3 regions of the Mesobacillus sp. AQ2 genome follow, and region 1 is predicted to be linked to each of the others. Evidence: riboswitches for the same ligand, from Rfam matches in the RefSeq annotation. Region 1 holds a riboswitch; each other region holds the start of a gene.
The links. Region 1 has a riboswitch for cobalamin ahead of QNH36_RS11430 (ABC transporter substrate-binding protein). Riboswitches for the same ligand answer to the same signal wherever they lie in the genome.

Region 1 (10,535 bases):
ACCAGATTAATGTTTTCAGATCTAAAAAATGGTGGAGCGCCTCTAGCATCTTTTTCGCAACCTCCTTGTACTGTCATCTATTGTGAATTTTATGGGACAGGATTTAAGATTATGCCAAACAAGAGAGGTTATGAAAGTACGTGTTATTCACCAGTTAAGAGCTGTCCGCCAGCTATTTTTTGATAATGTGCCAAGGCAAGCAATGGAAAAACATATTCATAACAATGGTAATTGATATAAAAAGAGCCTGCCATACCTCTTCCTTTTGGGTAGGTCGTCGTCCATTCTTTTTCCTTCCTACCCACTAAAAAAGCTGCACCGTTTTCAATTTCAGGCGTAACTTCAGTGGCCGCGGAAATCAGTGTGTCAAGGGCCCATGCGGTATGCGTGCGGCTACTTTCGCCAAGAGGCACATAACGATTTTTGATATCACTTTTACACGATTCTCCCCATCCGCCATCGGGATTCTGGATTGACCGAAGCCAGGTTAACGCCTTTTGAATGGCTGGATGCTTTTGAGAAACTCCAACTGCAATCATTCCCGTTACAGCCGCCCACGTACCATAAATATACACACCCCAACGCCCCACCCAGGAGCCATCAGAATTTTGATGCCGCAATAGCCAGCGGATCCCATCTTTAATCATCGGGTGGTGAAAATCCAAATTGGTATAGTTGCCGAAGAACTCCAAAGTCCTTCCTGTTAAATCAACCGTGGACGGGTCAATCAATAAATCCTTTCCACCTTCTATCGGTAACAAGGTCAATATTTTCTTATCCACATTCTTTTCAAATGCCGCCCAGCCTCCGTCATTGTTTTGCATGGAAACGAGCCAGTTTACTCCACGGTCCCATGCCTGCCTGTAATCCACTTTTTCTGTGGCCAAAGTACGAATTGCCCTCAGTGCAGCGGTTGTATCGTCAATATCCGGGTGGAATGTGTTTAAGTCCGCAAATCCCCAGCCTCCTGGTAACAGGTCTGGAGCATGAATGGCCCAATCCCCGTATTTGAGGTGCTGACGGGAGAGGATGTATTGATTTGCCTTTTGAACAGTGTTGGAAGAATAGGGAATACCCGATTCTTGCAGAGCATAATTTATCAGGGTCGTATTCCAAACTGTAGCCGTCGTGTACTGGCAGTGAAGTTGTCCGTCAATCCGGGTGGCCGTTGCTTTTAACCCTTGCACTGCACGGGTAATCACCGGATGTGTAGTATGATAACCTCTAGCCATTAAGGCAAAAATCATCAGGGTTGTACAGCTGAAATAATTCAAGAAGGTGCCGTCAGGTTCGAGTCGGTCGAGCATATATTTTTCGGCACGATATAATGCCAACTCTCGAAGGTTTCCATGGGATTTCAATCCCTTAATCCCTTGTTTAATCCAATTGATCAGCGAGCGCGCATCTTCTTCTTGATCTTCTGTTAAAAAACGAACTTCTTTGTTTTGAAATAAATCGGAGAGATCGGGTGATCGTGGTGTTCGCTTACGGAAATTCGTATTGGCGAGTATCAAAAAAGGGATAAGGTTGGCTCTTCCGTATACGGAGAGGTCAAAAAGATTGATTGGGAAGGTGTCTGGTATAAGCATCACTTCAATATTAATGGGGAGGTGGGGCCACTCACATTGTCCTGTCAGGGCCAGCATGATTTTTAAAAACAAATGGACTTCCGAGGCACCTCCGTTGGCCAAAATAAACTTCCTGGCGGCCTGTATATCCTTGTCTTTTTTATTCCTGTAACCAGAATAAAGGAGGGCATAATAAGCTTCCACAGTGGATGTCAGATTTCCTTTTTCCTGGTCGTGAAACAGCTTCCACGACCCATCTTCCTGCTGTTCTCCGGCGATCCGATCCACCAATTCTTTTATGAATTCTTCATCTTTTATCTCCAACGTCCGTAATAAGATAATCATACTGCAGTCCGTTTGGATCCCTGTCTCGAAAGGATAATGCCAGGCACCGTTGTCTGATTGGTCCTGGATCAACTGATCAGCGATTCTGTTCATTTCCTTATATACCCGATGCCTCATATAACCGCTCCTCTCCTAAGTATTCATCTTTGTATTCATATTCCTTGTGCAAAATGAATATGCATTCCTTTGATGGGAATGAATGATCCACACAAAATGAACGTTTATGAAGGATGATGCCGTTCTTGCTTAAATCTTTCTCAGATGTAAAAAAAGAATTAAAGAAAAAGTCGAAAAAGAAAGCTTTCGGTCATCTGCCTGATTTATCAGAAAAAGATAAAGGATGGATTTATTTTATAAAAGAGCAGACGAGACAACTCAATCGAAACAATGTAACACGGACGCAGGCGTATTTTGATTTTTATCTTCAGCACCCTGAAATACATTGGGCATTTCTCGGACATATGGTATCGCGAAACGTCGGATGGAACATGACGGATTTAAAAGGGGAGTTGCTGACAAAGCTTTTATCTGATAAGGATCAGAAAGACTTTTTTTCCTTTTTGGAGCGCGGCAGCTGGTTGATATTTCAAGATGTGTATCCTCAATTTTTGATCTATGACCTGAGTGTGAGAGGCAGAAAGGAAATGTTCCATCTTTTACGTTATTTTCATGTTTCCACCTTCATGGAAACGATGTGGCGTTACTTTTGGAACAGTGGTGATCAAGCTGCATTGGCGTTTGCGATGGTGATCAATGAACAAAGCTATCTGGAAAAAAGATTGATCCAAAACCAGCATTATAAAAAAATCGTAACAGGTACGGTCAGCTTTAAAATGTACGATTTTTTGAATTTCAACAATATCATTTTTCCCTGTTGTGCCGGGAACAAAAAGGTGAAAGCTTCACTTAATGGCGGCACGTTGCGCTACTTCACTTCGCTCCACGAGAGAATTTTATTCGGAAAAAAGTTGTATTCGCTTCTTTTTCAGCAAGAAAGAATTCTGGCTCGGGTCTTGAAATGGGCCCATGAACACCCTCACACGGGCTCAAGAAAAGATTATTGGCCACATTTGTTTAATGATATCAATGAATCTTTTCCCCGTTCCCTTTATAAGCGACGGGTCAAGAATTGCGAGTTGAGAAAGGGGGCAGAGCGGCTATACAGCCCGCCCTTGAAATACGCCTGGCCGGATACCCCTCATGAAGAGGCAGAGAGCGGGGATTGGTTTGAGGATTGGCATGTACTCGATTATTTTCATAAGGAAGTCAGTGTGGATGGAGAGATTTTAACTAATTATTGCAAAACCATTGAAAAAATTGAACTTGCAGTCATGGCGAAGGAAGCCATTCTATTGCGAGAAGAATAATCAAACATGAGCAGTTTCTAAACAATATTAGGATAGTCATAACTTTAAAATCAAAAGGCTATATTGATGTCTTTTGATTTTTTATTTATGGTATCCTACTGCTTTTGACCCTTATTAAAATTTAATTTTAGATAATTTATCCAAATTCACACTTTTTTCGACATGAATTGTGTATAATTGAAACCAGCGGAAAATTTAATACATAAAGAATCTGGTGTCTGCTAGACGAATTTGAGTAGTTTAGAGACTTAATAGGGAAGTTGGTGAAATTCCAACGCGGTCCCGCCACTGTAACTGGGAGCTTCAAGCTTTATGCCACTGTACTGTTTGTATGGGAAGGCGCTTGATAGCAATGACCAGAAGCCAGGAGACCTGCCTGATTCTTCGCTTCACAACCTACGAGGATAGGAGGTGTTTGGGAACGATTCTGGCTTTTTATTAGAGGAACCGATACAAACATCTCCATGAGTAAAATGGAGGTGTTTTTTTAGTTTTATAGACCGATTTTTTTTGTTGTGCAAAAAGTTTGTTTTGAAAAAAATTGAGAAGATAATTCGGAGGAATGACAGATGAAGAAATTGAATGCATTTTTATTCGCACTATTATTAACAATTGGCGCATTGGCAGGGTGTGGTAATGCTGAGCAGTCCAACGCGGGAAAGACAAATAAAACTGAAACGGTTCAACAGGAAGAAGCAAAGTTCCCAGTGAGCATAAAGGATGGAACTGGACAAGAAGTCACAATCGAATCGAAGCCTGAAAAAATTGTTTCCCTGATTCCAAGCAATACAGAAATTGCATACGGGTTAGGTCTTGATGATCAAATTATTGGAGTTTCTGATTTTGATAATTTCCCTGAAGAAGTGGCCGAGAAAGAGAAAATTGGCGGAATGGAATTTAATGTTGAGAAAATCATTTCTTTAAAGCCTGATCTGGTCCTTGCACATGCTTCAGGTGCACATACGTCTGGTGCTGGCCTCCAGCAGCTTAAGGATGCCGGAATCACTGTCCTGGTAGTCAACGACGCAACGACATTCGATGCAGTCTATGAATCGATCAGCATGATTGGTACTGCCTTAGGTGAACAGGAAAAGGCCGATACTTTGATTGCAGACATGAAGAAAAAGATTGAAGAAATCAAAACACAAGCAAAGGAAATCAAAGAAGAAGACAGAAAGTCCGTATTTGTTGAAGTATCACCAACACCGGAAATTTATGCAGCTGGCAAGAAAACCTTCATTGACGAAATGCTGCAAATCATTAATGCGGATAACACTGTAAAAGAAGAAGGTTGGCCAAAGCTGGACCCAGAGGCCATCATTAAGAGTAATCCGGATGTGATCATCACGACGCATGGATACTATACCAATGAGCCGGTGAAAAATGTGATAAGCCGGAAAGGCTGGGACAAGATCACTGCAGTAAAGGAAAACCGCGTGGTTGATGTTCATTCCGATAAGGTGACAAGAACTGGGCCGAGATTGACAGAAGGAGTAGAGGAGCTTGCCAAAGCCGTTTACCCGGATGTTTTTAAATAATTTGCAGAAGATCACAAAAAAGCTGGCACAGTCAATGGCTGCTGCGCAGGAAATAGGCTTGAATCCAGCAGGCTGCTCAGATGAACCAGCACAAGTAAAAATAGGAGAAAATCATCTTAAGATGAAGCAAGATTACATTGTCTTGAATTCTCCACTCCCATTAAGAACGATGTCTTCAGGAGTTGTCGGAGCGGGAACCGGCTGGTACAGCACTTTTGTAAACCGGCATGTGGACAAAGGGTATGACTGCAGCGACCATAGGGAAGAAATGATCCAATATTTGAAGGAGCAGGGATTACAGCCTGAAGATACGGTCGGGATGATGACGGCAGTCATGCTAGAAGATGTATCCTATAAGCACTATCAGGCAGAAGGATTTTCAATCTTTATCGTTGTTACGGCAGGTGTTGGAAACGCTGTAGACGCCACGAAAAGCAGTGAGTATTATTCTTTTGATATGTCGCCTGGAACGATAAACATTTGGATATTCGTCAGCGGAGAACTGACTGAGGAAGCTTTCATTCAGAGCATCATGACAGCTACTGAAGCGAAGACAAAGGCGCTTCACGATCTGGAAATAAGGGATAAGCTATCAGGGTCAGTGGCAACAGGTACATCCACTGACAGCATCCTGGTTGCCTCAACACAGCAGGGGCAAAAAATTGACTACGCCGGCACGATTACTCCCCTGGGACGAATCATTGGCAGGGGAGTCCATGAATGTACCGTGGAAGCAATCAGGAACAGCAAGAAAAGGGTGAAGACATGATCTTTAATCACCTTATCGCCGTGACACTGGCGGTCATTCTTGATTGGTATATTGGTGATCCGCCTGACTGGCCGCATCCGGTGAAATGGATGGGAACGCTTATTTACAAATTAGACAGTAGAATGAATAGAGGCAGCGGCAGAAAAGCCAAAGGAATGGCAATGGTCGCTGCCGTCCTGTTAATTGTTGGAGGCATCGGTGTTCTGCTTACATCATTCTTTTACTTCCTGCATCCCTTAGCAGGAATCCTGTTGGAAGCTGTGATGATTTCGACTGCAATTGCTCAAAAAAGCCTGATAGAAGCCGGATTATCGGTCTATTATCCACTTGCAGACCATGATTTGAAAGAGTCGAGGCATAAGCTATCCTGGATTGTTGGCCGTGATACAGAGCAGCTTGAAGAACCAGAAATTGTCCGGGCTGCTGTCGAGACGGTTGCCGAAAATACGAGCGATGGCATCACAGCCCCACTATTCTGTGCCGTAATTGGCGGTGCACCGCTTGCGCTTATGTATCGGGCAATTAATACCTGTGATTCGATGGTCGGATATAAAAATAATCAATACTTGGACTTTGGCTGGGCATCGGCAAAACTTGATGATTTGGTGAACTGGGTGCCAAGCAGGATTACTTCACTTTGTATGGTCATGATGAACCGCCCGCTTTACATCACAAGAATGGCAGCCTGGAAAATGGTCAGGCGCGATGCCAAGAAGCACCCGAGCCCAAACAGCGGCTGGGGCGAGGCAGCGGTGGCAGCCATATTGGGTGTCCAGCTCGGGGGCACAAATTATTATAAAGGGATTGTTTCAGAACGCGCTGCGATGGGCGAAGCACTAGTTATATTAGAGAAAAATCATATTTTAGCAGCAAACAAAATAGTAACAGCGACTGTTCCGCTTTTTCTGGCAGTGCTGTGGCTTGGGGGGATTCTTGTTGAAATGGCCATCTCATGGTGCCAATCCACACTATTTATTTGAAGCAATGAATCTGCCGGTTCCAAAGGAAAAGCTGGATTTCAGCGCCAACATTAATCCGCTTGGTCCGCCTCCTGTGTTAAAAGAGAATTGGTTTCGGCTTCTTGAGTCTGTTATGGAGTATCCAGATCCACATGGGACGATTTTAAAAAGTAAGATTGCAAAAAAAGAAGGATTGCACGAAAGCCATGTCCTGCTTGGGAATGGTGGTGCTGAAATCATTTCGCTGATTGGCAGGATGCTTGCTGGAAAGCGGGCGGTGATTGTCCAGCCTTCTTTTTCGGAATATGAAGAAGCTTGCAGGGTGAGTGGCTGCCATGTGCAGTATCACAAGCTAGATGAGGGATGGGAATGGAGGGATGATAATTTAAATGCAAAGCTAAAGAGCGCAGATGCTTTATTTCTTTGCAATCCCAATAATCCAACTGGAGTGTATTATTCAAGGTCCACTATCCTTTATTTGCTGGAGGAGTGCAGGAGGCATCAATGCTTGCTGATCTTAGATGAGGTGTTTTACGACTTCCTTGGAAAATACGAATCTATCACACATAACATAAAGGAATATCCTAATCTGCTCATCATCCGTTCGATGACAAAAATGTTTGCAATACCTGGATTGAGGCTTGGCTACTTGCTTGCAGATCCAGTTGTCATTAGCAAGATAGCAGCATTCCAGCCGCATTGGAGCACAAATGCGATTGCCCTGAAAACAGGTGAATGGTGTCTCGACAGTGAATCATACATAAAAGAAACGAGGGCCTTAATCGAGCAGGAAAGAACGCGGCTTTTCCATTTCTATCAGAAACATGGCCTGCTGGTGTCCCAATCCAGAGTGAATTTTTATCTGTTGAAGGATCCATCTCTTGAAGACCAGCATTCCTTCCTGCAATACCTGCTTCATAGAGGAATAATCCCAAGACATACTGTGAACTTTCCTGGGCTTGAAGGAAAATGGCTGCGATTTGCCATCAAGGGACCTGAAGCTAACGACAAATTGATGGGGGAGGTGGAAAAATGGCTGGACAGTCGTCTTTGATTTTTATCAGCGGCGGTGTTCGCAGCGGCAAAAGCCGTTTTGCCGAGGTCCTTGCAGGAAGAATGGAAACCGAATATTCCGGACAGTTGCACTACGTCGCTGCAGGGCAGCCAGGTGATGTGGAAATGAGAGAGAGAATCATGCGGCATCAACAGGACCGTGAACTCAGCGGGCTGAAATGGAGAACATGGGAAATCCCAAGAAATCTATCTCCGCTTTCAACACTTCTGACTAAAAATGATATTGTCCTGCTGGATTGTCTAACCACGCTGTTGAATAATGAATTTTTTCATGAAGATGGGCAGTGGGAAAAAGCTGACTTCCCGAAAATGATTGTTACAAAGGTCATGAATGAACTGAGGCAAGTGGCCCAACAGGCAAGGACATTTATCGTTGTCAGTAATGAGGTCTTAGGGGAAGCAATAGGCGATGGTCGGCTTGTCTTCACTTATGCTCAGGTCCTTGGCCAAATCCACCAAGCTCTTATAAAAGAGGCGGATTATGCATATTTAGTTGAAGCTGGGCTGCCGATTTTAATGAAGGGAGAGGGTTCTCCATGAAAGGGATTATGGTTCTGGGCACAGCATCTGATGTGGGGAAGAGCCTGATTGCCACCGCAATCTGCCGGGCCTATGCAAAAGAAGGCGTTCGAGTAGCGCCGTTCAAGTCGCAAAATATGTCCAACAACTCGTATGTCACCTTTGATGGAAAGGAGATCGGCAGAGCCCAGGGGATCCAGGCAGAAGCAGCAAGGACAGAGGCGACGGTATGGATGAACCCTATTCTCCTAAAGCCGAGGTCCGACCAGGATGCTGAAGTAATCTTATTTGGTGAAGTGGCGAATACCTTATCCGGAAAGGCATACAGAGAGACTTTTTACGAACGGGGACTTGAAGCCATTTCTTTCGCTTTTGAAAAGCTTGACGAAGAGTATGAAATGATTGTGATGGAGGGTGCAGGCAGCCCGGTGGAAATTAATTTGAAGGACCGTGAGCTTGTTAACATGAAAGTCGCGGAAATCGCCGATGTTCCCGCTGTACTGGTAGCGGATATTGACAGGGGCGGGGTTTTTGCCAGCATTATCGGCACTTTGGAGCTCATGTCCCCCGAAGAAAAAGCGAGGGTAAAAGGCTTGATTATCAATAAATTCCGCGGAGACCGATCCTTGTTTGAAGACGGAATAAAATGGCTGGAATCCAGGACAGGGATTCCTGTTCTCGGTGTTCTTCCATTTCTAGAATACCATATGATCGATGGCGAGGATTCTTTGTCGATTCCATCTCGCAAACACAGCTCAGGTCTTGATATTGCAGTGATTAAGCCGCCATATATATCAAACTATACTGATTTAGAGCCTTTTTATCTAGAAGAAGGTGTTTCGGTCCGTTGGGTCGATTCACTGGAAGAAATAGGAGTACCTGACGCCGTGATCTTGCCTGGCACAAAAAGCACTATCAAGGACCTTCAAAACTTTAAAAGAGCAGGGATTGACAACTGGCTCCGTGATTATGCAGATAGTGGCGGTTTTATCGTCGGGATTTGCGGGGGATATCAAATGCTTGGCGAGAAGCTCATTGACCCATTCGGCAGTGATACCGGTGCTGTTTTTTTCGTAGAGGATGGATTAGGTATTATACCAGCGGAGACTACTTTTTCCAGGGTAAAAACAACCTCCAGGGCAGAAGGAGTGATTCATCCCTTGATAGGAACCGCACTTTCAGCAGCAGGTTACGAAATCCATTTAGGAGAAACTGAAATGACTTCAGCACACCAGCCACTATTGTTATTAGAAGAAGGCAGAGCGGAGGGATTCTATGGGAGTGATGGCCGAGTCATTGGCACATACCTTCACCATCTATTTCACAATGATGAATGGAGAAATCACTGGCTGAATTCGATCAGAAGTGCCAAGGGACTGCCAGTGCGAGATCCGGTCTATATCAGCAGGCAAAAGGAACAGAAGTATGATGAACTGGCTAGCCATCTTGTGAAACATCTTGACTGGAAGAAGCTGAAGGAAATATCTGAACAATGGAGAAGCAGACATGAAATGGTTTAAAGGGCTTCTGATCAACCTGCAGTTCTTCTCGACGATTCCAATTCCTGTGGAATTGCCGATGGACAAAAAGCATCTTGAGAGAGCAATACAGACATTTCCTCTGCTTGGGCTTTTGCAAGGTGCCGTTTATTCAGCTATTCTCTTTGCGATTGTAGAGTGGAGTCCGTTTTCGGATTTAGCGGGTGCCTTTGCAGTATGGCTGGCTTACAATATTTTAACCGGAGGAATCCATCTTGATGGGTGGATCGATTCAAGTGATGCCTATTTTTCTTACCGCGATCAGGAAAAACGTTTAGAAATCATGAAAGATCCCAGGACAGGGGCGTTTGGTGTCTTGTCCGTAATTATGCTTTTGAGTGCAAAGTTTTTCTTTATTTACGAAATTGCAGGTATGCTGCACAATGCTACTTATCTGCTAGCAATTGCTATTCCATTTCTCGCCCGGATCGTGATGGGGACCCTTCTCGTTACTGTCAGACCCGCCAAAAATGAGGGGCTTGGCGCATTATTTAATCATGCTTCTTCAAAAACAACGTTATGGATTTACCCTTTATATCTTTTTGGGTTTGTGGGAATCCTGCTTTTTTACGGATTATATATTGGCGCGGCCAGCTATTTCACTGCAGTCATTTTCATTGTGATGTTCCTTAAGAAGAAAATTATTGAGTGGTTTGGCGGAATGACTGGAGATACGCTTGGAGCCAGTGTCGAATTGACGGAGGTTTTGCTGTGGATGATATTGTGGCTATTGCATTATTTCGCCATGGGATGACTTTGGAAAATAAACGTAAGGCGTACCTGGGATGGACGGATTCAACTCTGGTCCCGGGACAGGTTTTAACCAAGATTCCCGGGGTCTTTGATTGGATTTTTACC
Region 2 (10,535 bases), 1.9 Mb from region 1:
CACCTCTAAAGCTCATCAAACCCATTTTCATCCGATGTTTTCGTGTACTGTCTTGATTTTTGCTCAAAGAAATCGGTCTTGCCAAGGTCTACCTCCTGATAAGCGATGATCCATCTTAGCGGATTGGTGCGATGTCCTTCGAATGGCGCTGCAAATCCCAGCTGTTCTGCCCGTTTGTTGGCCATGAATTTTATATAAGCCTCCACGTCTGACATCAGCAGGCCATCGATATTGTTGCCGATAATATATTCAGCCCATTCAATCTCCAGCCGGGCAGCTTCCCGGAAGGCTGCAGTCCCAAACTCCCTCAATGATTGTGAGTCATACTTAGGGTTTTCACGGAGAATCTCTTTGAAAATCTTCTCAAATAATCCTACATGGAGCTGTTCATCACGGTTGATGTAGTTGATCATCGTGCTGGTGCCGACCATTTTCTGATTCCGCGCCAGATTATAAAAGAAGGCGAATCCCGAGTAGAAGAACAGGCCTTCAAGGATGACGTCATAAACGATGGAATGCAGCAGATTCTCGACATCAGGATTTTCAGCAAAATCCTTATACCCATCTGTTATAAACTCATTCCGCTTGCGCAGGATTGGTTCTGTCCTCCAATAGTCGAAGACTTCCTCTTGTTTCGATTTGGATACGATGCTTGACAGCACATAGCTGTAGGAATGATTATGGATCACTTCCTGCTGCGCCAGGATGATCATCAGCGCATTTAGACTAGAGTCGGTCAGGTAATCAGCCACCTTGCCGGCATAGTCTGTCTGAATGCTGTCAAGGAGGGCCAGAAGCCCAATTATTTTTAAAAAGGCGTCCCTTTCCTTTTCAGACAGCTGGGAAAATTGCTTGATATCCTTTGACATATTGATCTCAAAAGGGGTCCAGAAATTCCCCAGCATTCGCTTGTATTTTGGATATGCCCATGGAAAGCGGACATCATCCCAATTCAGGATATTTGAACTTTGCCCATTTATAATCCCTGTCGAAGCATTCGGTGCCCCAACATCTACAAGTGATCTTTTCTTTAATTGGGTCATGATTTTCCCTCCTCCCTTAGCTATGGCAGCTTTCACATTCATCAAAATCACTGCTCGACGTGGAGCGGACATAATATGTCGTCTTCAGCCCTGATTTCCAGGCATCCATATGCAGGTCCAGCAGCGCTTTTGCCTTGATTGTATTTTTCACATAAAAATTAAATGAAATCGATTGGTCGATATGGCGCTGGCGCCGCGCATTCTGTTTGATGCTCCAATGCTGGTCAACATTGTAGGCCGTCTTGTAAAACCACATTGTTTCTGCTGATAGATCAGGTGCAGTCACTGGAATCTTGTAATCTTTCTTTTCCTCAGAATATTCGAGCCTGAAAATTGGATCAATACTTGCTGTCGAACCCGCCAGAATCGATGTTGAAGAGTTAGGTGCCACCGCCATCAGGTAACCGTTCCGGATGCCATTCTGCTTTACCTCTTCGGCTAAATCATCCCATCTTTCACCGTTGTACTGTCTCTTCTCGAAAAACTGTCCTGTCGACCAATCGGAACCTTCAAAATAAGGATATGCCCCTTTTCCTTTTGCCAGCTCAAGGCTTGCGCTGATGGTTAAGCAGGCAATCTCTTCATAGAGGGCATCACAATATTCTGCCGCCTCTTCGCTTTCCCATTTGATTCCTTTCAGAGCCAGAAGATGATGCCAGCCGAATGTTCCCAGACCGATTCCCCGATAATTCTTGTTGGTTATTTGTGCCTGCAGCACAGGGATTTCATTGATATCGATGACATTATCCAGCATCCTGACTTGAATATTGATCACTCGTTCAAGTACATCATCCATTACACTTTTGGCAAGGGAAATCGAGGACAGGTTGCAGACGACAAAATCACCCGGCTTTTTATAAATTAAAATTCTTCCGTCCTCGATTGTTTCTTCTTCAAGGAGAGTTGGGCTCATGTTCTGGGTGATTTCCGTGCATAGGTTGCTGCAGTAAATCATCCCTTTATGGTGATTGGCATTCAGCCTGTTGACCTGATCCCTGTAAAACATGTAAGGCGTGCCGGTTTCTAGCTGAGAGACCATGATCGATTTAAAGATTTCAATTGCCGGCACCACTTCACGTGACAACCCTGGATGGTTGACGCATGCCCAATACTTTTCCCGGAATGAACCTGCACCCTTTTCCTCATCAAAATGATCTTCAAGCGAAAATCCCATTACCCGCCTTACTTCATGTGGATCAAACAGATACCAGTCGCCCCGTTTTTCTACCTGTTCCATAAATAAATCAGGAATGCAAATGCCTGTGAATATATCATGGGTCCGCTGGCGCTCGTCACCATTGTTCAGCTTTGCATCAAGGAACGGGAAGATATCTTTATGCCAGACATCAAGGTAAACAGCAATTGCACCCTGCCGCTGCCCTAATTGATCGACCGAAACCGCGGTGTTATTCAGCTGTTTCATCCACGGGATCACTCCGGAACTGATTCCTTTGAAACCTTTGATATCACTGCCGCGGCTTCTGATTTTGCCCAGGTACACGCCTATGCCGCCGCCATTCTTGCTCAAGGTTGAGATATCCGTGTTGGAATCATAGATGCTTCTTAAATCATCCGCTACCGTATCAATAAAGCAGCTCGACAGCTGGCCATAGCTTTTGCCAGCATTCGCAAGTGTCGGTGTTGCTACGGTCATATAGAGATTGGACAGCGCCCAGTATGCCTCCTCTACCAATCCAAGCCGCTTTTCCATCGGTTCTTCTGCCAGCAAGGTCATCGCGATGATCATGAATCTCTCCTGCGGCAGCTCCGCAAAATCGCCTTTTTGAGTGCGTGCAAGATACCTTTCCGCCATCGTGGCAAGCCCTATGTAGGTAAATAATTTGTCTCTCTCGGGATCGATCACTTTTTCAAGATATTCGATTTCTTCCTGGGAATAAGCCTTTACTATTCGGCTATCATAAATCCCAATTCCTATCAGTCTATTGATTAAATCATAGAAGGATCCATAACCAACTCCTTCCCGAAATCCTGCACTAAGCTTGTACAATTTCTTCAAGTAAAAGCGTGCTGCCACATAGGTCCAGTCAGGTTCAATACGGCCGATTCGTTCGACTGCTGTCAAAATTAACATGTTCTCGAGTTGATCGTCTGTCATATTCTTGGCTTCAAGGACCTGGTCGACCTTTTCTTTGAATGGTGAAAAATTTAATTGAGGGAACGATTGTTCAATTTCTGCAATCCGTTTGGCTGAATGATCATCCTTTACTTGAATTTTCATCGATGACTCCTCCTGCTTGTTTACTTTTTTTCTTTTCCAGCCTATGCTGCTTTCTCATGTCCGCCGTGTTGAACAGCTCCCATTCTTCAATACTTTCCGGAATGACCCCGGCGACCGGAACGGGCACACCTTTTTCATCCTTTGCCACCATGGTTAAAATCGAGGTGGTCGTCAAAGTCTTTTTACGCGTATTCAAGTTCTCGCTTTCCACTTTCACGAACACTTCCATCGACGTCCTCCCTGTTGAAATCACCACAGCTTCAAGCGTTAAGATATCGCCCACTACTGCCGATGACAGGAAATTCACTGAGTCAATCGAAGCCGTAACAACTGCCATCCTGCTGTGCTTCATCGCTGCAATCGCTGCGATTTCATCAATATAGGACAACACGGTGCCGCCAAAAATCGTTCCAAGATGATTCGTGTCCGGAGGCAAAACCAGCCGGTTCTGCAAAGTCCTGGACACATTTGTAGATAATCCTTCCATTCCTGACCTCCTGTTTGAAAAATGCTCCCTGAAAATGAGAAAAACCCATCTCGAAAGATGGGTTTAAGTAACGTTGATCAATTAACACCTCATATGTATCTGCAAAACTACATGAGCCTATCAATTTATCCCCGTAATACCTTCCCAATTCCCGAAGAAGATAACACGCATAAATATGGCAGGTCTCCTGACTTGTGCTTCACCCTACTTTAAGGCCTTCCCATCCATTTTTAAGACAGTGGTTCATCCTTATTTCGTCAGCACTTACAGTTGCGGGAACAGTTCTGGACTTTCACCAGATTCCCTATTAAGTCTTGTTCAGACACCATACTTACCGGCAATTTCAATATTTAGTTATATTAATCTCTTTCCAACACAATATATCGTGTTATGAATTGATAGTAAATCATCTCTGAGGGTTTTTCAACTATTTTCATAACAGCACGCCAATTATGAGTGTGGTCGATATATTGCGAAATGTGGTCGATAAATCTTTAAATGTGGTCGATAAAATCAAAAATCCGCTGATATATTTGGAAATATGGCCGATATAATTAAATTTTCGCCAATAAATTGAAACGCTGATGCTTGGAACATAACCCCGCAAGCGGAGAATCCCATGGGGGCCGGCCACGCTCAACCTGAATTCGCTTATTATCAATAAATTTAATCAAACGTTTGATTAAACATTACGGGCACAAAAAAAATCCACAAGAAGAAGTCTTTTGTGGATTTAAGTTTTGGCCATGCCTCGAGCGCACTTATTCAATCATCTCGGATATTGTTCACCTACCAAAGATTCTATTTCGCATTCTCATCAGGTTGATGAATTCCGAAGACATTTCCTTCAGTATCGTTATAATATCCTTGCCACGCCATTCCAGGGAGGGCATATTTCGGTATTGACACATTGCCGCCGTTTTCGAGAATTTTCGCTTCAGTTTCATCATAGTTTTCTACTCCCATTGTGCATGCAAATCCATTTAATGCTTGGTTAGCTTCTGGAGGAGCACTCTGCCGCTGCATTAATGCACCATTGATTCCAGGCTCTTTTTCATCGCCAGTCACAGCACCGAAGTATGGCATTCCTGCATATTCACTCCAATCTTGAAATGACCATCCGAATACCTCTCCATAAAACTTCTTAGCCCGATCCATATCACTCACATGAATTTCAAAATGAACTAATCTACCCATGATAACCTCCTGAATAAAAATTAGATGCTATTTATGTATATCGTGAGGACAAACTTATCTCCCTTTATTATAGGATATCCAAACAAATATATTCAATATTTTTAAAAATCTAACTTTTTATTCATCACCATGTATTGGCAAAACGGTAGAATCCTTAATTTCCCTCAAAGCAAGGCTTGTTTGTATCCTGGTGACCCCCAGCTCATTCAGCTTTCTAATAAATATCTCCAGGCCTTTGCGATCCTTGCAGGCAACCTTTAGCAGATAATCATACTCGCCTGATAAGCAATGACACTCGAGGACTTCCTTCATTGCTTCCAATGAACCTTCCAGTGATGCGAGCTTTTCAGCCTGGTGCATATTGGTGCTTATAAATACAAAGCATAGCAAATCAAAACCAAGCTTCTCATGATTTAAAATCGCGACCTGCTTTTTGATATATCCTTCAGACTCCAATCTCTTGATTCTTGCATGAACCGCCGGTGCCGATAAATTCACACGCTTTGACAGTTCAAGATTGCTTAGCTGTGCATCCTTTTGCAGTAAATCCAAAATTCTAATATCCACATTGTCCAAAACTTTGCTGACAATCGACTCCATGACTCATCACCCTTTTCAATTATTCAAAAAACAGATCTAACCACTATTCGAAAATGAATTTTTTAAACTAAAAACCTATATTACTTTCATTTATTTCAAATAATATAAATTATACAAAATATCATTATGTTTTTTAACTAAAATGTTAAAATAATTCATATGAACAATGTCATTGTGCACAATGGCTCTTTTAGAAGGGGAGCTAAATGACGTGAAATATTATATCTTATTGCTACTGACCAGCTTTCTTTGGGGCGGTAATTTTATCGTGGGAAAAACGCTAGTTGAGCATGCTTCCCCTGCCACCCTGACCATCCTAAGATGGGCTATTGCAATCATCTTCCTGATCCCGCTTGTCTGGCGGATAGAAAAAAAGCTGATTCCTCCAAAGGAATCGATCCTCCCGTTATTTTTGATGGGGGTCACTGGCGTGGCCTTGTTTCAGGCATTGCAATTCATGGCCCTGGAAAAGACGTCGGCTACCAACGTCGGTTTAATATCGACGTTAAACATGTTTTCAATTGCTGCATTCTCTTTCTTTTTTCTAAAGGAAAAAATAAACTCTCTTCAGGTCCTTTCAATGGTCGTCTCATTATTTGGCGTTTTGCTTGTTCTTTCAAAAGGAAATTTCGAGTCATTGTTTGCCTTGAAGGTCAACACTGGGGATATCTATATGCTGGCAGCAGTGGGCATGTGGGGAATGTATTCGGTCTTTAGCAAATGGGCGATGGCATCCGTTACACCGATGATGTCCACCCTTTATTCTGGCATTTTCGGTTTGCTGGTCCTTCTGCCTTTTACGATTTCAGATTTCACAGTCACAAACGTAAATGCATCATTCATCCAATCTATTTTATATACAGGCCTGATCTCCACAGTCCTTTGCATGGTCCTATGGAATATCGGGGTAAATAAACTCGGCCCAAGTGCCGCCGGGCTGTTTCTGAATTTCAACCCAGTATTCACAGCTGTTTTAGCCTTTGCTTTTTTGGGTGAAAAAATGACATGGACCCAGGGCGCCGGCAGTATCATCGTCATCGCAGGCTGCTTCTTATTTACCTTTTTGAAAAACAAGCCTGCTCCTTTAAAAGAAAAGCAGCTGGCAATTTCTAGACCTATTTTAGCTGGAGAGCCAATCAAGCAAAGAAATTAACAAAGAACAGCCTTATCCATAACCGAATAAGGCTTTTTTATGTTTCTGGATTCCATAATGAGTTGGTCGATATATTGCGAAATGTGGTCGATATAATCTTAAATGTGGCCGATAAAATCAAAAATCCGCTGATATATTTTAAAATGTGGTCGATATATTGGAATTTTCGCCAATAACATGAATTAGTGAGGCGCCCGGACATGCTTTTTGCCTCTATTTCGAGGCTAACCCCGATCTCGTTGTCATGTATCGCAGACTTTTTATGTTTTCTCCATGTAAATTAATCCGTTTGAGCGCCATAAATCAAAATAGACTCCCCATGCCCAAACACCCCTATAGGTGTTTTCCCTCAGACTTACACTGCTCCTTGTCAAAATTTGTTCAAGACTTTTTGACAGAATTGTGATGGTGTCTCCAGATGTGAGGTTCGTCACAACTGATGTGTGATATAAATGGTTTATTAATCTTGTAAACACTCATATCACATATGGAGGAATTAAAATGGCTCGCATAAATACATGGAACCCTGAAGACGATCGTTTCTGGCAATCTGAAGGAAAAAAACATGCCCAACGTAACTTATGGATTTCGGTACCTTCCTTGATGCTCGCATTCATTGTCTGGCAAATCTGGTCTGTGGTTGCAATTCGCCTTAATGATATTGGTTTTAATTTTACTGATCAACAGCTTTTCGCATTGGCAGCCATGCCTGGTCTTGTTGGTGCCACGCTGCGCTTTGTGTACACATTTGGAGTAGGAATGATGGGCGGACGCAACTGGACAGTCCTGACAACTGCAGTGCTCGCAATTCCGGCTGTCGGCATCGGCTTCGCGGTGCAGAATCCTGACACACCTTACTCAGTGATGCTTTTACTCGCTGCACTGTGCGGCCTGGGTGGCGGTAACTTTTCAAGTTCTTCATCCAACATCAGTTTCTTTTTCCCGAAAAAAGCACGTGGAACGGCGCTCGGCATCAATGGCGGTTTAGGCAACATGGGTGTATCTGTCGTTCAATTCGTAACACCATTAATCATTACAACTGGAACATTCGCTTTCATCGCTGGTGATGGACAGAAATTGTCTAACGGTCAGGAAGTATGGCTTCAAAACGCAGCATTCATCTGGCTGATCCCAATCGCCATCGTCACAATCGCTGCATGGTTCGGCATGGATAACCTGCCTGGCACAAAGCAATCATTCGCTGATCAATTCGTCATTGTAAAAAGAAAGCACACTTGGATCATGACATGGCTTTACGTTGCAACATTCGGATCTTTCATCGGTTACTCAGCGGCATTCCCGCTTTTATTGAAAACACAGTTCCCTGAATATATCTCACTTGCCTTCCTTGGCGCCTTCCTTGCTGCAGGTGCACGCCCTATCGGCGGATGGATGGCTGATAAGATGGGCGGAGCCAAGCTGACATCCATCGTCCTTGTTGTGATGATGGCTGGTGCTGGAAGCGTCATTTACTTCCTTGGCACGAAGCAATTCGGCGGCTTCCTGGCTTCATTCATGGTTCTGTTCATCGCTTCTGGCATCGGTTCTGGTTCAACATTCCAGATGATTCCTGGAATCTTTATTCCGAAAGAAGCGGCTCCAGTACTCGGCTTTACGGCAGCATTCGCAGCGTACGGATCCTTCCTGATTCCAAAGCTGTTCGGCTGGTCCGTAAAAATTTCCGGAGGATATGTACCAGCATTCTCCATCTTCATCGGCTTCTATGTGATTTCAATCGTCCTCAACTGGTACTACTACCAGAGGAAAGAATCTGTGGCCGTATTTGAAGCACAAAAGACAACAGCGTAAATTTGAAAGCCTCTCCCATAATGCGGGGAGGCTTTTTACCATATTTTATGTTTTAAAACTAAGAAACTTGGGTATATAGAACTATACAGATAGAGAGGATGATTATTTTTCCAAAGGGGGAGATTAAGCTGCTCACACTTTTTCTATTCCAAAGGGAACTGATCCAACTGAAAATTGAATATCAATTAAGTGCCGACACAGTCATCAAACAGCAAATTCTTAAAGACATTGCGCTCCTGACAGAAGCAATAAATGAAATGAAAGAGATGTTGGAAGCAAAACGCTCCATGCATTATGCCGATGATATATAGCAAAAAGAAACCGTATTTTGCACGGTTTCTTTTCTTTATTATTCTTCTGCTGATTTTTCAATTGGCGCAGGTTTGCCAAAAAAGTACCCCTGGAACAGCTGATATCCTTTTTCCTTTAGCCACTCAAAATCTTCCGCAGATTCAATTCCTTCCGCAAGCGGAACAGATCCCAGTTTCTTCGCTTCAGTTAAGAATGCAGAAGCAGTCCGCTGCTTTTGAAGATTTGCAGCCACTCCCTGTACATACTTCATATCTAGTTTCATATAATGCGGCTGCAGGTCGGAAAGCAGCTCCAATGTGCTGTACCCTTCACCCACATCATCAAGCGCGTAACGGAAACCTTTTTCTTTGTAAAAAGTGAGGATTCTTTTCAGATGATCCGTATCCTCGACATTTTCTGTTTCAACGACTTCAAAAACAAGCCGTCCCGGATCGACTCCCAGTCGGTCAGCCAGCATCGTCGTCGACTTCAGGCAGAATTCTGGAGAATAAATCGATGTCGGAATAAAATTGATGAACGCCTTCTTATCCGTAAATGAGGCGGCCCTGACGGCGGCCATACGGCAAATCCGATCAAGAGCATACAACCGGTCACGCTTTTTGGCAGCTCTGAAAATTGCACCAGGATAAATCACCGAACCATCCTCTCGGTAAAATCTGGCTAGCATCTCATGGGCGTAAACCTTGCCTCCAGCATCAACTATCGGTTGGGCATGGCAAGTAACCAGCTCTTTTCGGATAACCTCGTCGATCCATTCACTTTCGAGGATTTCTTCTGCTTCCGAGAGAAGCCTCCATTTTTCTTCATCCAGCCGAAAAAACACCTTGCCCGGCTCCATATGATCATGGCAAAAATCAAGGAAATCCCTCATCCCTGCTTCGCTAACAACCAGTGAACCCCCTTCCGACCGCACCAGTTCACCGTTACGCTCCATGTGACGAACCACTTCAGGAAAAATGGTAACATTCTGCTCCCCTTCTACCCTTATCTCAAACTGTAAATTTCTAACCACACACGCATTGCAACTCATAGTATATAGCGTCCTCTCAAGTTAGGTAATTCTTACTATATCACTGTGTTAATAATAGGTAAATTTAATAGTTAAATTAAACCAGATTTCTGCTGAGGCATGGTCCTGTTCCACTAACTACAGTTGCGCAAACAAAAAAGCGCCTCATCCGTTTTATCGGAAAAGGCACGCTTTCGTTTTATATCTATCGTTACAGTTTATTCTCATCAACCAGTTTCATCAAAACAGATGCCGCTCGCTCCGCTGACAGAAGAGCTCCTTCAAGATGCCCGCCATGACCAGGCGCTGTCTCAGTACCTGCAAAAATAACCCTCTTGCCCCACGAACTTATTCCTGCCGGGAGGCCATAGTCCGGAAAGCTGGTCAACGGAGGAAGATCTTGTTCCACTGCTGTTTGAGGATCACCTGCCCAATCTTTATACAGGAAAGCCATCGGTTTTTCAGCCGACGGGCCAAAAAGACGTGTCAATTGGTCAATGACAAGATAATGTAAATGTTCTTCACCAAGTTCTTGCCGAATTTTTGCCGGAATGCCGAAAAAGCCAAAAAGTGCGCCGTACCCTGTTTCTGGCGATGCATCATGGATCTCCTGCAAAGGACCAGACCAGCTGGTGACCTGGCCGGAAAGACCGTCTTCCCTCCAGAATGGACGGTCATAAATCGCA
Region 3 (10,535 bases), 2.1 Mb from region 1:
GTCCTGTAACAAAATACGTACGGCGTTCAGCGGCAACATCAAGTGTTGAAGTAACTTTTACCTTTGAAATCTTTGCGACAAAGAAAATCGCACTTAATATGATTCCGGCAAATACACCTTTTGAAAGGTCATGCGTAAACACTGTTGTTACAGTGGTGACAACCATGACGATTGAGTCTGTAACAGGAGTCTTTGCCATGCCTTTAATGGATGACCAGTCAAATGTTCCGATAGATACCATGAACATGACTCCTACAAGGGCAGCCATTGGAATTTGGACAACGATATTTCCTAACACAAGAATCAGGAACATAAGGAATGTACCGGCAACGAGCGCAGACAGTCTGCCTCTGCCGCCAGATTTTACATTGATGACGGATTGGCCGATCATTGCGCAGCCTGCCATGCCGCCGAATAATCCGGCAACGATATTCGCAATTCCCTGGCCGCGGCTTTCTTTGTTTTTATCACTTGAAGTATCTGTCATGTCATCGACGATTGAAGCCGTCAGTAAGGACTCAAGCAAACCAACGATCGACAAAGCCAATGAATATGGGAAGATGATTTTTAATGTTTCGAGATTGAATGGTACATCAGGAATCAGGAAAGTTGGCAATGCAGCCGTCAGATTCCCCATGTCGCCAACTGTTCTCACATCACTTTTCGTCATCAGAGCAATTACTGTAATGACGATAATCGCTACAAGTGGTGATGGAACTGCTTTTGTGATGCGCGGAAAAAGATAGATGATTGCGAGCGCGCCCGCTACCATTGCATACATAACCCATGTAGCATCTACAAATTGCTCAAGCTGTGCCATGAAAATCAGAATCGCAAGTGCATTCACGAAACCGACCATAACGGAACGCGGAATGAACTTCATGAATCTTGCCAATTTAAACACACCAAACAGAATCTGCAGGACACCTGTCAAAATTGTAGCTGCCATCAAATATTGCAAACCATGGTCAGCAACAAGTGTCACCATCAGCAGCGCCATCGCACCGGTCGCGGCTGAAATCATGCCAGGACGGCCGCCGACAATCGCGATTGTCACAGCAATAGCGAATGAAGCGTAAAGTCCTACCATCGGGTCAACACCAGCAATAATCGAAAAGGCGATCGCTTCAGGAATCAAAGCAAGCGCAACGACAATCCCTGAAAGGATGTCCCCTTTCACGTTGCCAAACCATTGTTCTTTAATTGTATTAGTATTCAAGTAAACACCCCTTAATTTTTATTTTATGGCTTCCTACTCTCAAGCAAGCCGGGTCCGATTAAAACAGGATTTATCATAACATATTTATTAAAGCTATCAACCATTGTTGTAAGCGCTGTTTTTTATGTATTTCTTCAAATATTGACTGATATCTCCGTTTTTCACATAGATGAAGTAAAAACCTTAAAATGTAAATCGGCCTTCTACCTTGCTTGTTTAAAGCTTTTTAAAACGGAACTTTGTTGAGGTTCCAGGACATTTTTACATGAAGATATCCTTTCTTGTGACCGTGATTCCAACTTCTCTCCGTTTTCAGGCACATATTGGCCTTGCTTGTTACCGAAGTTCCAGCTTTTTTCCGTTTTCGGGCACATGTTGAGCCTACTTGTTACCGAAGTTCCAGCTTTTCTCCGTTTTCGGGCACATGTTGAGCCTACTTGTTACCGAAGTTCCAGCTTTTCTCCGTTTTCGGGCACATGTTGAGCCTACTTGTTACCGAAGTTCCAACTTTTCTCCGTTTTCGGGCATATGTTGGCCTTGCTTGTTACCGAGATTTCAACTTTTCTCCGTTTTCGGGCACATGTTGAGCCTACTTGTTACCGAAGTTCCGGTTTCTCTCGGTTTTCGGGCACAAGTGGCCTTAATAACTGTAATTCTTAACTCAATAAACGATCAAAGTCCTGCAGCTCAGTGAGCTGCAGGACTTTTTTTCAACCAATCGGTGTGCATATTTCAATATAATGTCCATCCGGGTCTTCTGCGTAGGCAACGACCTGGCCCCATGGTTTTTCGGTTGGTTCGAGCAGGATCGGGACTCCGGCGGTGCGCAGTTTTTCTACGGCGCCCTGGACATCTTCTGTTGTGAAGCCTAACTCGAAGGTTTGTTCATTCCTGATTCCATCCGGGATTGGAAGCTTGGTAATTTCACGGCCGCTTTCCCTTGTGTTCATTGAAAGCACTGTGCTGCCTGTTTCATATTCGATATAGGTGCCAAATTCGTTTCGGAGTTTCAGGCCCAGCAGCTCGCCATAAAAATGCTTTGTTTTCTCCAGATCGGAAACATATAAAATCACGTATCCCATTTTCATTTCCATCGTCATCACCTCTTTAGTTTTACATTCGAGGTGGATTGGCCAGATTCCTTCATTAAAGTTCTCCCAGCTCGATAATTCTGGATCGCTTCCTTCGTGCAGGCATAAATCCCCTCGCTGATCAGTTTGCCTAGCGGCGAAGCTGTCCCTGCGTAGGAAATCTCTTCCCCCTGCTGGGTTGCGGCGATACAAATGCTGTCAGTTGAAATGCCGATGTTCTGTCCGGCAATCAACAGGTTGTTTCCTTCCAGCTCCTGCAGAGCGCTCATTTTTGCCTCAGCTGCAGTCATTGCGCTCTGGATAAACGCCTCTTCAGAGATTCGGCCATTAATGAACAGCCATGTATTGATATTCCTTGGGCTCTCGCGATGCGTATTGCCTGCCGAGACCATAATGAAGATCGATAATCCGTCAGCTTCGAAAAAACGGCGTGATGCGGTTTCCGCAGGAACAGCCGTCATCATCGCAACAGTCTCGCTCGGCAGAAAACCATTCGCCTGCAGATACTCAGCCATTTCTGCTTTATGGTCGCTGCAATTATAGTCCATTGGGACAACACGGTGTACAAAGGAATTGTGCCAGCCAATTCCTGCACCCGTTATTCCTGAAGACATTGTCCTTAATTTCATCGGTGACTTTAGTGTAATCCGGTCGAGACTGAATTCAAGAAACCTGGCATCTATTTTAAAATTGGCAGCTTCATTGCCGTCTGATTCGGGAACAAGCAGCAGCTGTGGCCGGGCGATTTCCGGGTGCGGGTGGTTTTTGATCTGTGTCTTATAAACAGCCTTGATTCGCTCTTCTTTTAAAACCTCAGAAGGAGTATCGACAATCAGCACCTCACCGTTATCCAGCAGCAGCAGCCTGTCACAATATAGCGAGGCAAGATTCAAATCATGGAAAATCGAGACGACTGTCAACTGCTCCTCTAAAGCCCATTTTTTCAGCAAGTCCAACAGCTCTTTTTGGAAGCTGAGATCAAGGTGATTCGTCGGCTCATCAAGCAGCAGAATCCTCGGCTGCTGTGCCAGTGCCTGCGCAAGATAGACCCGCTGCCTTTCGCCGCCGGATAGTTCAACGATCGATTTCTCCTGGAGATGGGTGATCCCTGTCTGGTCCATCACCTTGAGGACAATCTCTTCATCCTCATCACTCCAGCTGTGGAACCACCCTTTCTGGTGCGCATAACGGCCAAGCGAAACGGTCTCTTTCACACTATACGGGAAGGCCTGGTCAGAATGCTGCGGCAGGACTGCCATCATCCTCGCAAGCTGCTTCGGTGTATACTGGGTCAATGGCCGGCTATCCAGCTCGATGGCACCTTCCCGGAATTCCAAAGCGCCGCTGATCATTTTTAACAGCGTGGTTTTCCCGCTTCCGTTTGGTCCAAGAATTCCGAACAACTCACCCTTGCCAACCTCAAAGGAGATTTCCTTCAGCACCTCGCCGCCCGCATATCCGCCTGTCAAATTCTTCACTGTGATCATCGGCCAGCACTTCTTTCCCTGCGATTTTTCATTAAAATTAACGCAAAAACCGGTGCTCCGATTAATGCCGTGATTACGCCAATCGGCAATTCCGAGGGTGCGATGATAGTCCGGGATATTAAATCAGCAAGAATCAGGAATCCACCGCCAATCAGCACCGATAACGGCAGCAAATGACGATGGTCAGGTCCCCAGCCAGTCCTGGTCAGATGCGGAATGACGAGACCAACGAAACCAATCGTCCCCGATACAGCAACCGCTGAACCTGTTAAAAGGGAACCCGACAGCAAAATCAAAAGCTTCCGACGCTCGACATTGACGCCGAGATGCTGTGCCCGTTCCTCACCAAAGGACATTGCATTCAATTCCCTTGTATTTGCCAGTAAAATCACCAGACCAATCATAAAGAAAGGAAAAATGATTTTTATATACTCCCAGCCGCGCATCGATACGCTGCCGAGCAGCCAGCCAATGATTTGCCTCAGCTCTTCGCCTGAGAGAGCAATCATAAGCGAAATGAACGATCCGAGAAAGGAGCTTAAAATGATTCCCGTCAAAATAATGGTTTCCACCCTGAGCAGCCTGTCGACTTTCCGGGCAAAAAACAGCACAAACAACACAGTGGCGAATGCGAACAGAATGCTGAGCACCGGCAAGGTAAAGGCACCGATCAGCGGCAGTGAAAGGCCAAAAAACAGCGTAACGACAGCACCAATGGAGGCACCTGATGAAATCCCGAGCGTATACGGATCTGCCAGCGGATTTCGCAGCAGGCCCTGGAATGCGGCACCAGCGATCGCCAGTGACGCACCAACTAAGCCTGCCAGCAGCACGCGGGGCAGCCTGATTTCCATAACAATACTTGCATGCATGGGATCGATTCCCTGTCCCTGAAATCGGAAAATGTCAGCACCAATGATTTTAATGATAGCGGGTACAGGAATGGAAACCGTTCCGATTGATATTCCCAGCAGCATTGAGATGATCAAAAATGCTGCAGCAAAAACATATGCTAATCCTTTATTATTTAAAAACGTCCGGGTAAATGGCTTTTGCAAGTACCTCCGCTCCTTCAGCGAGCCTTGGGCCAGAACGGGTAACAAGATCGGAGTGGACATCGAATACCTGCTGGTCCTTGACCGCTTTTACATTGTTCCAGCCCTTCCGCGCAAGCACCTTCTCAACTGGCTTTTCCGTATAATATCCATAGGTTGTCACAATGACATCCGGATTACGCTCAACCATGACTTCCGGGTCGACTTTCGGCCAGCCTTCCATGTCACCGGCAGCGTTCTTCGCACCAATCAACTCAAGCATTTCATTGATAAACGTATGATTGCCGGCTGTGTAGATTTCCGGTTCAGGCGAGACCTCAACAAATACAGTCTTTTGCTCTTCTGGCTTAATGGATTCAGCTTTCTTTTTCAGTTCTGCGAAGCTGCTTTTCATCGAATCTACTAGCTCGGCTGCTTTTTCAGTCTCACCAATCGATTTTCCAATCATCTCGATTGACTGATACACTTCTTCAAATGACTGCGCATCATTCACCACGACAACCGCAATTCCTGCGTCCTTTAGTTGCTGCAGACCTTCTTTGGCCGTGTCTGCGGTGGACCCAGGGGCAAGGACAAGATCCGGCTTCAGCGAGATCATTTTTTCAATATTAAACTCGATTCCGCCGACTTTTTCCTTAGACATTGCTTCTTCTGGATAATTGTCGAAATCTGTGACGCCGACAATTGCGTCCCCGCTGTCAAGCGCATAAACGATTTCCGTGTTGCTCGGAATCAGGGAAATGATCTTTTCAGGCTTTTCTTCAATGACAACTTCTTCATCAAACGCATCTTTTACCGTGACAGGAAATCCTGTCTTCTGTTCCTGCGCGTTTTTTTCACCTTCCTTTTTTTCTGGCTGTGCATCAGTAGCGCAGCCAGCCAGGATCATGGCAGCCGCCACCCATATCAACAATAATTTCTTCATTTACTTCTCCTCCATTTTTCGATCAGCTTTGTCTAATCAGGCTGTTGATTTTCGTTCCAGGCGCTTCGCTTTCCGCGGGGCTGGCGCTGAGCCCGCAGGACACTGAATAGCCTCCTCGAGTTAGCCCACGCACGATGGAAATGCGTTAGCATTTTCGGAGGAGTCTACGCGACTTCCACTACAATCAACAGGATGCTAAGTACCAGCATTGTTCTTCAACAAAACTAATAATATAAAATAAAAAACATCTCCACCTGAAGGGGAGATGTCCGAGTAAGCAAATGTTTTATAAAAAAGACATAAAGCCTGTCGGCACCTCCCTATCCTCGTAGGTTTGCTTGGTGCAATGGACAGGCAGGTCTCCTGGCTCATGGTCAATGCTCGCTGCGCCTTCCCATACATTTGTACAGTGGCATGTTGCAGCTTGCTCCCATTTACAGTGGCGGGACCGCGTTGGATTTTCACCAACTTCCCTATTAAGTCTTGTTATAAAAGACACCTGTTCAGATCGTTATGTAATTTTCCGCTCCAACTCATTATACACGAATTGCCAAAAGTTGCTGCAAAAATTTTGTTTTTTCGACTTATTGTGCAAGCAAGCTCCATTCCTTCAACTTTTTATCGAAAACAAGTCTGCCGTCAGGATTGCTGCGGCTTGCTTCTTTATATTCATCCTGCATATCATCCATGTTGGCAAAATCTCCGATAATCCAGATCGGTATTTCAATCTTGTTGCGGTTCTGCTGGATATTCTTCAGCGAAAACACAGCCCCTTCCTTCAAGGCTGGTATCAGTGATTTCAGGATTTCCTTGCTTACAGATGGATAGGACTTCTTTTTCCGGATTCCAAGCAGCGTTTTTTCCGGTTTCATTTCTCCGAGTTTTCCTGACAGGACATTGCCAAGCATGCGGAAAAAGTCATTGAAATTGCGGTAATAGATCTTATTGAACCAGCCGTCCTCATTGGACAGGTACACAAAACGATTATTAAGCTGATTGTAAAAAGGCAGCTTCAAATGATGCTTGATATGCCCGAGATAAAGAAGTTCGGCAATTTCCTGGGCCGTCAGCACATTCAGTGCTTCCACTTCCTCAAAATCAATCCAGCAAAAATCCCCATATGCATGTACATTGGCTCCTACCAGCTTTTCGGCACTATCTCCTGGTACATACTCAAATAAAGTATGCCTGTTGAATTCGCCATCCTCATAGCGATGCTTCAACAGCAAAAGATGGTTAAATGGATCAGGCAGCGACCTCGAAAATTCATGGAATTCGATTCCGTGCGAAAGTACATAATGGTCCCGTTCGTTCATGTGGAGATATAATAAATCCCTGCTATAAGGATGGTTCTTTTTCAACAGCAAAACCTCCCGGAAAATTCTAAGCTGCAGAATGCCAGCGGCTCCGTACAAATGACGCTTCTTCCATTCTAACAAAAACGGTGGAAAATATCTTATTTTGAATCCTCAAAAACATAATTATTATCCACCTTTCCGATTAAAAGAATCCCTTTTCAAAAGAAACTAAACCCTCCTGTCATTCGTCTAATACTTATAGGGACATATTACCTGCTCAGGGATTGTGAGGATAATATTCGTCTGCTAGCATAAAATGGTAATACATTCTCGTACAGGCGAAAGATACCTGGTAAACGATTATTGTAAAAATGATTTTGGACAGGGTGTAGCAAATGGATAAATCCACAAAAAAATTCGACCGCTTTGATTGGACGTTAACACTTCTCTTATTGCTGTTTTTTCTGACAAGCTGTCTCGCCATTTATAGCGCCCAGAAGACCGGGCAATATGTTGGCCAGAACTTTTTATATAAGCAAATATTCTGGTATGTCGTCGGTTCAGGTATCATTGCAGTAGTAATGATGTTCGACAGTGAACAATACCGCAAGCTCTCCTGGTATTTATACGGCTTCGGAGTTTTCCTGCTCGTCTTCCTGTTTTTCGCTCCTGCCAGCATTGCCGAAGAAAGAAACGGGGCCAAAAGCTGGTTTTTCATCGAGCCATTCGGTTCAATCCAGCCTTCTGAATTCATGAAAGTCTTTTTGATTCTTGCCTTGAGCAGCGCCATCTATACCCACCATAAAAATCATCCTAGAAAGACACTCCAAACAGATTTCCTGCTGTTCATCAAGCTTGGCCTTATCACCGCCTTACCGTTAGGGATGATCATGATGCAGCCTGACCTCGGAACTTCCCTGGTCGTGATTGCGATTTTCACAGGAATCATCCTAGTTTCAGGCATTACGTGGAAAATCATCCTGCCTCTCTATGGCGGTGGAGCTGTACTTGGGGCCGGCATTCTGTATCTCGTCATCTGGAAGCCTGAGATCCTGAAAAAATACCTGGGGGTAAAAACGTATCAGTTTGGGCGCATCTATGCCTGGCTTGATCCGGAGAGCTACCCGGAATATGGCTACCATCTGCTAAAATCCCTCAGTGCGATTGGCTCTGGCATGCTGACTGGAAAAGGTCTCAATGGCAGTGAAGTCTATATTCCTGAAAGCCATACAGACTTTATTTTCAGTGTCATTGGCGAGGAATTCGGCTTTGTCGGCGGCAGTTTTGTCATTAGCCTGTACTTTCTGCTTATCTACCATCTGACAAAAACGGCACTGGATACGAATGACCCTTTCAATACCTATATTAGTGCAGGTGTCATTAGCATGATTACTTTCCACGTCTTCCAAAACGTCGGAATGACCATCCAGCTGCTGCCGATAACGGGAATCCCGCTGCCTTTCATCAGTTATGGGGGAAGCTCGCTTATGGGCAATATGCTGGCGATGGGGCTGATTTATGGAATCCGGTTCCATCATAGAACCTATATGTTTGCCTCAAGAGACAGGAGTTTTGATCTATGAAGCTAGTAAGCAATTATCGTGATAATAATGTTTTGAGGGGAAGTTTCATCCAGCTTGCCTCCGACATTTTCGGACTTGATTTTACCAACTGGCATGAAAAAGGGTATTGGGGAAGTCGATATATTCCGTTTTCCTTTACGGATGGCGGTCGGGTGATCGCGAATGTATCGGTCAATGAGCTTGAGTTGATCATAGCTGGAAAAAGCCTCAAAGCCCTGCAAATTGGTACTGTAATGACGCATCCTGATTATCGCCATAGAGGGTTGTCAGCAAGTCTGATGAACCATGTGCTGGCCGAATATGAGGGAAAGTATGATTACGTGTATCTGTTCGCCAATGACAGCGTGCTTGATTTTTACCCGAAGTTCGGTTTTGAACGGGTTGAGGAGCACCAGTTTTCAACGATAATTCCTTCTAATACAGACCGGGCAGGATTAAGGAAACTGGAGATTCCGGCAGATCTTAAGCAGATTGAAAAAATTGTTTATGGGAGAGCGCCAGTTTCCCAGGCCTTTGCGACTGCAAACTCTGGCGGCATCACCATGTACCATATCCTGAATGTTTTTCCCGACCATCTTTATTATGCTGAGAAAGAGGACGCGATTGTCATTTTCACGGAAGAGAACGGTCAGGTCCAACTGTATGATGTAATCAGCACCTCGCCGGTGAATATCACCAATATCCTTCCTGCAGGGGAAGTTGTCTTTCATTACACACCTGACTACAAGGATTTGGACTTTCGATCACTTCCTTTTAAACGGGACGGAGAATTATTTGTAAAAATTGGCATCGGACAAGAGTTCCCGCGTTTTTTCAAGCACCCTCTCACATCGGAGGCATAAATGAAAAAAGGCTGAGACCAAGCTTACGGATTTGGTTTTGAAGTAGAAAACATCAAATATCAGTCTGAAGACTGGCAGCCACTTATGGATTGACTTGTTAAAATGTCTGCAGGTTTATATGCTGAAGCCATAAAAAAGAGACCGTTATAGAACTATCGGTCCCTTTGTATCCATATATTATCTCACCAACTAACGCTCACCTTTTGTCACTTCACATTTTTAAAATAATCTTCCTGAAGGAGCCCATATACAGCACAATCCTTATAATGATTCTTGGCATTTCGAATCATGTGCTTAAAGGTTCCTTCTTGTTCCATTCCCACTTTACGCATTATTTTTCCAGAGGCTGGATTATCAGTATTATGTGATGCTGATATTTTGTGAATGTTCATATGTCTAAAGCCAAATTCAATGACAGCTCTTAATGCCTCAGTTCCATACCCCTTGTTCCACCAGGAGTAACCGATTGAATAACCTACTTCACAATTCTCAGTCATACTATCAAAATTGAAGAGGTCAATAGCTCCAATCAATTCACCACTTGCTTTCAGTTCTATACCCCAATAACAGAAATCCTGGGTATCATATTTACTTACGATTTCTGTTACCCTCTCAATAGTTTCTGCTAAAGACTTGTGTGCACCTTTTATAAGATTATCCATTACTCGATCATCTGAAAGCCAATGATCAAATATACTTTGAGCATCAGAAAGTTCAATCTTCCGAAGAACTAATCGATCCGTTTCTAATCTGGATGTACCATAATAATTAATCATTTTCTCACCCGCCTGACCAAATCATATCAATCACTAATATTTTCTTCACCTTACTCTGAAAACCCTTCTTCACCTAAACTGCTAACGTTTAAGTGTATAACTTCACAAAATAACTTAAACAATTCCATAAACGCAAAAAACGCACAGCAAGTCAATTTTTGCTGAGCGTTTTCAAGTGGGAAATTACATAGATTTTGTTTGCTGATTAAGTTGCAAATTGGTGTGTGCATTTAGTTTTTCTACTCCTAAACCGAATCCA

Region 2: it holds a riboswitch for cobalamin, as region 1 does, so the genes downstream of both, QNH36_RS02195 (acyl-CoA thioesterase) here and QNH36_RS11430 (ABC transporter substrate-binding protein) in region 1, are expected to answer to the same signal.
Region 3: it holds a riboswitch for cobalamin, as region 1 does, so the genes downstream of both, QNH36_RS01190 (ABC transporter substrate-binding protein) here and QNH36_RS11430 (ABC transporter substrate-binding protein) in region 1, are expected to answer to the same signal.

Annotation. Positions count from the first base shown of each region.
Region 1 covers NZ_CP126080.1:2,283,898-2,294,432, forward strand. The annotation lists gene QNH36_RS11415 (HXXEE domain-containing protein) at 1-49, opposite strand, end outside; gene shc (squalene--hopene cyclase) at 144-2,030, opposite strand; gene QNH36_RS11425 (DUF2515 family protein) at 2,147-3,280, shown strand; cobalamin riboswitch at 3,476-3,674, shown strand; gene QNH36_RS11430 (ABC transporter substrate-binding protein) at 3,850-4,818, shown strand; gene QNH36_RS11435 (adenosylcobinamide amidohydrolase) at 4,784-5,587, shown strand; gene cbiB (adenosylcobinamide-phosphate synthase CbiB) at 5,584-6,567, shown strand; gene cobD (threonine-phosphate decarboxylase CobD) at 6,524-7,600, shown strand; gene QNH36_RS11450 (bifunctional adenosylcobinamide kinase/adenosylcobinamide-phosphate guanylyltransferase) at 7,579-8,160, shown strand; gene QNH36_RS11455 (cobyric acid synthase) at 8,157-9,659, shown strand; gene cobS (adenosylcobinamide-GDP ribazoletransferase) at 9,646-10,431, shown strand; gene QNH36_RS11465 (histidine phosphatase family protein) at 10,389-10,535, shown strand, end outside.
Region 2 covers NZ_CP126080.1:428,525-439,059, reverse strand. The annotation lists gene QNH36_RS02205 (ribonucleotide-diphosphate reductase subunit beta) at 6-1,043, opposite strand; gene QNH36_RS02200 (ribonucleoside-diphosphate reductase subunit alpha) at 1,060-3,282, opposite strand; gene QNH36_RS02195 (acyl-CoA thioesterase) at 3,260-3,769, opposite strand; cobalamin riboswitch at 3,930-4,114, opposite strand; gene QNH36_RS02190 (VOC family protein) at 4,571-4,966, opposite strand; gene QNH36_RS02185 (Lrp/AsnC family transcriptional regulator) at 5,084-5,566, opposite strand; gene QNH36_RS02180 (DMT family transporter) at 5,778-6,719, shown strand; gene QNH36_RS02175 (MFS transporter) at 7,221-8,528, shown strand; gene QNH36_RS02170 (hypothetical protein) at 8,627-8,839, shown strand; gene QNH36_RS02165 (EAL domain-containing protein) at 8,878-9,774, opposite strand; gene QNH36_RS02160 (flavin monoamine oxidase family protein) at 10,061-10,535, opposite strand, start outside.
Region 3 covers NZ_CP126080.1:211,953-222,487, reverse strand. The annotation lists gene QNH36_RS01210 (SulP family inorganic anion transporter) at 1-1,219, opposite strand, end outside; gene QNH36_RS01205 (VOC family protein) at 1,930-2,313, opposite strand; gene QNH36_RS01200 (heme ABC transporter ATP-binding protein) at 2,319-3,797, opposite strand; gene QNH36_RS01195 (FecCD family ABC transporter permease) at 3,794-4,855, opposite strand; gene QNH36_RS01190 (ABC transporter substrate-binding protein) at 4,821-5,777, opposite strand; cobalamin riboswitch at 6,114-6,295, opposite strand; gene QNH36_RS01185 (hypothetical protein) at 6,362-7,138, opposite strand; gene QNH36_RS01180 (FtsW/RodA/SpoVE family cell cycle protein) at 7,471-8,658, shown strand; gene QNH36_RS01175 (GNAT family N-acetyltransferase) at 8,655-9,500, shown strand; gene QNH36_RS01170 (GNAT family N-acetyltransferase) at 9,707-10,276, opposite strand.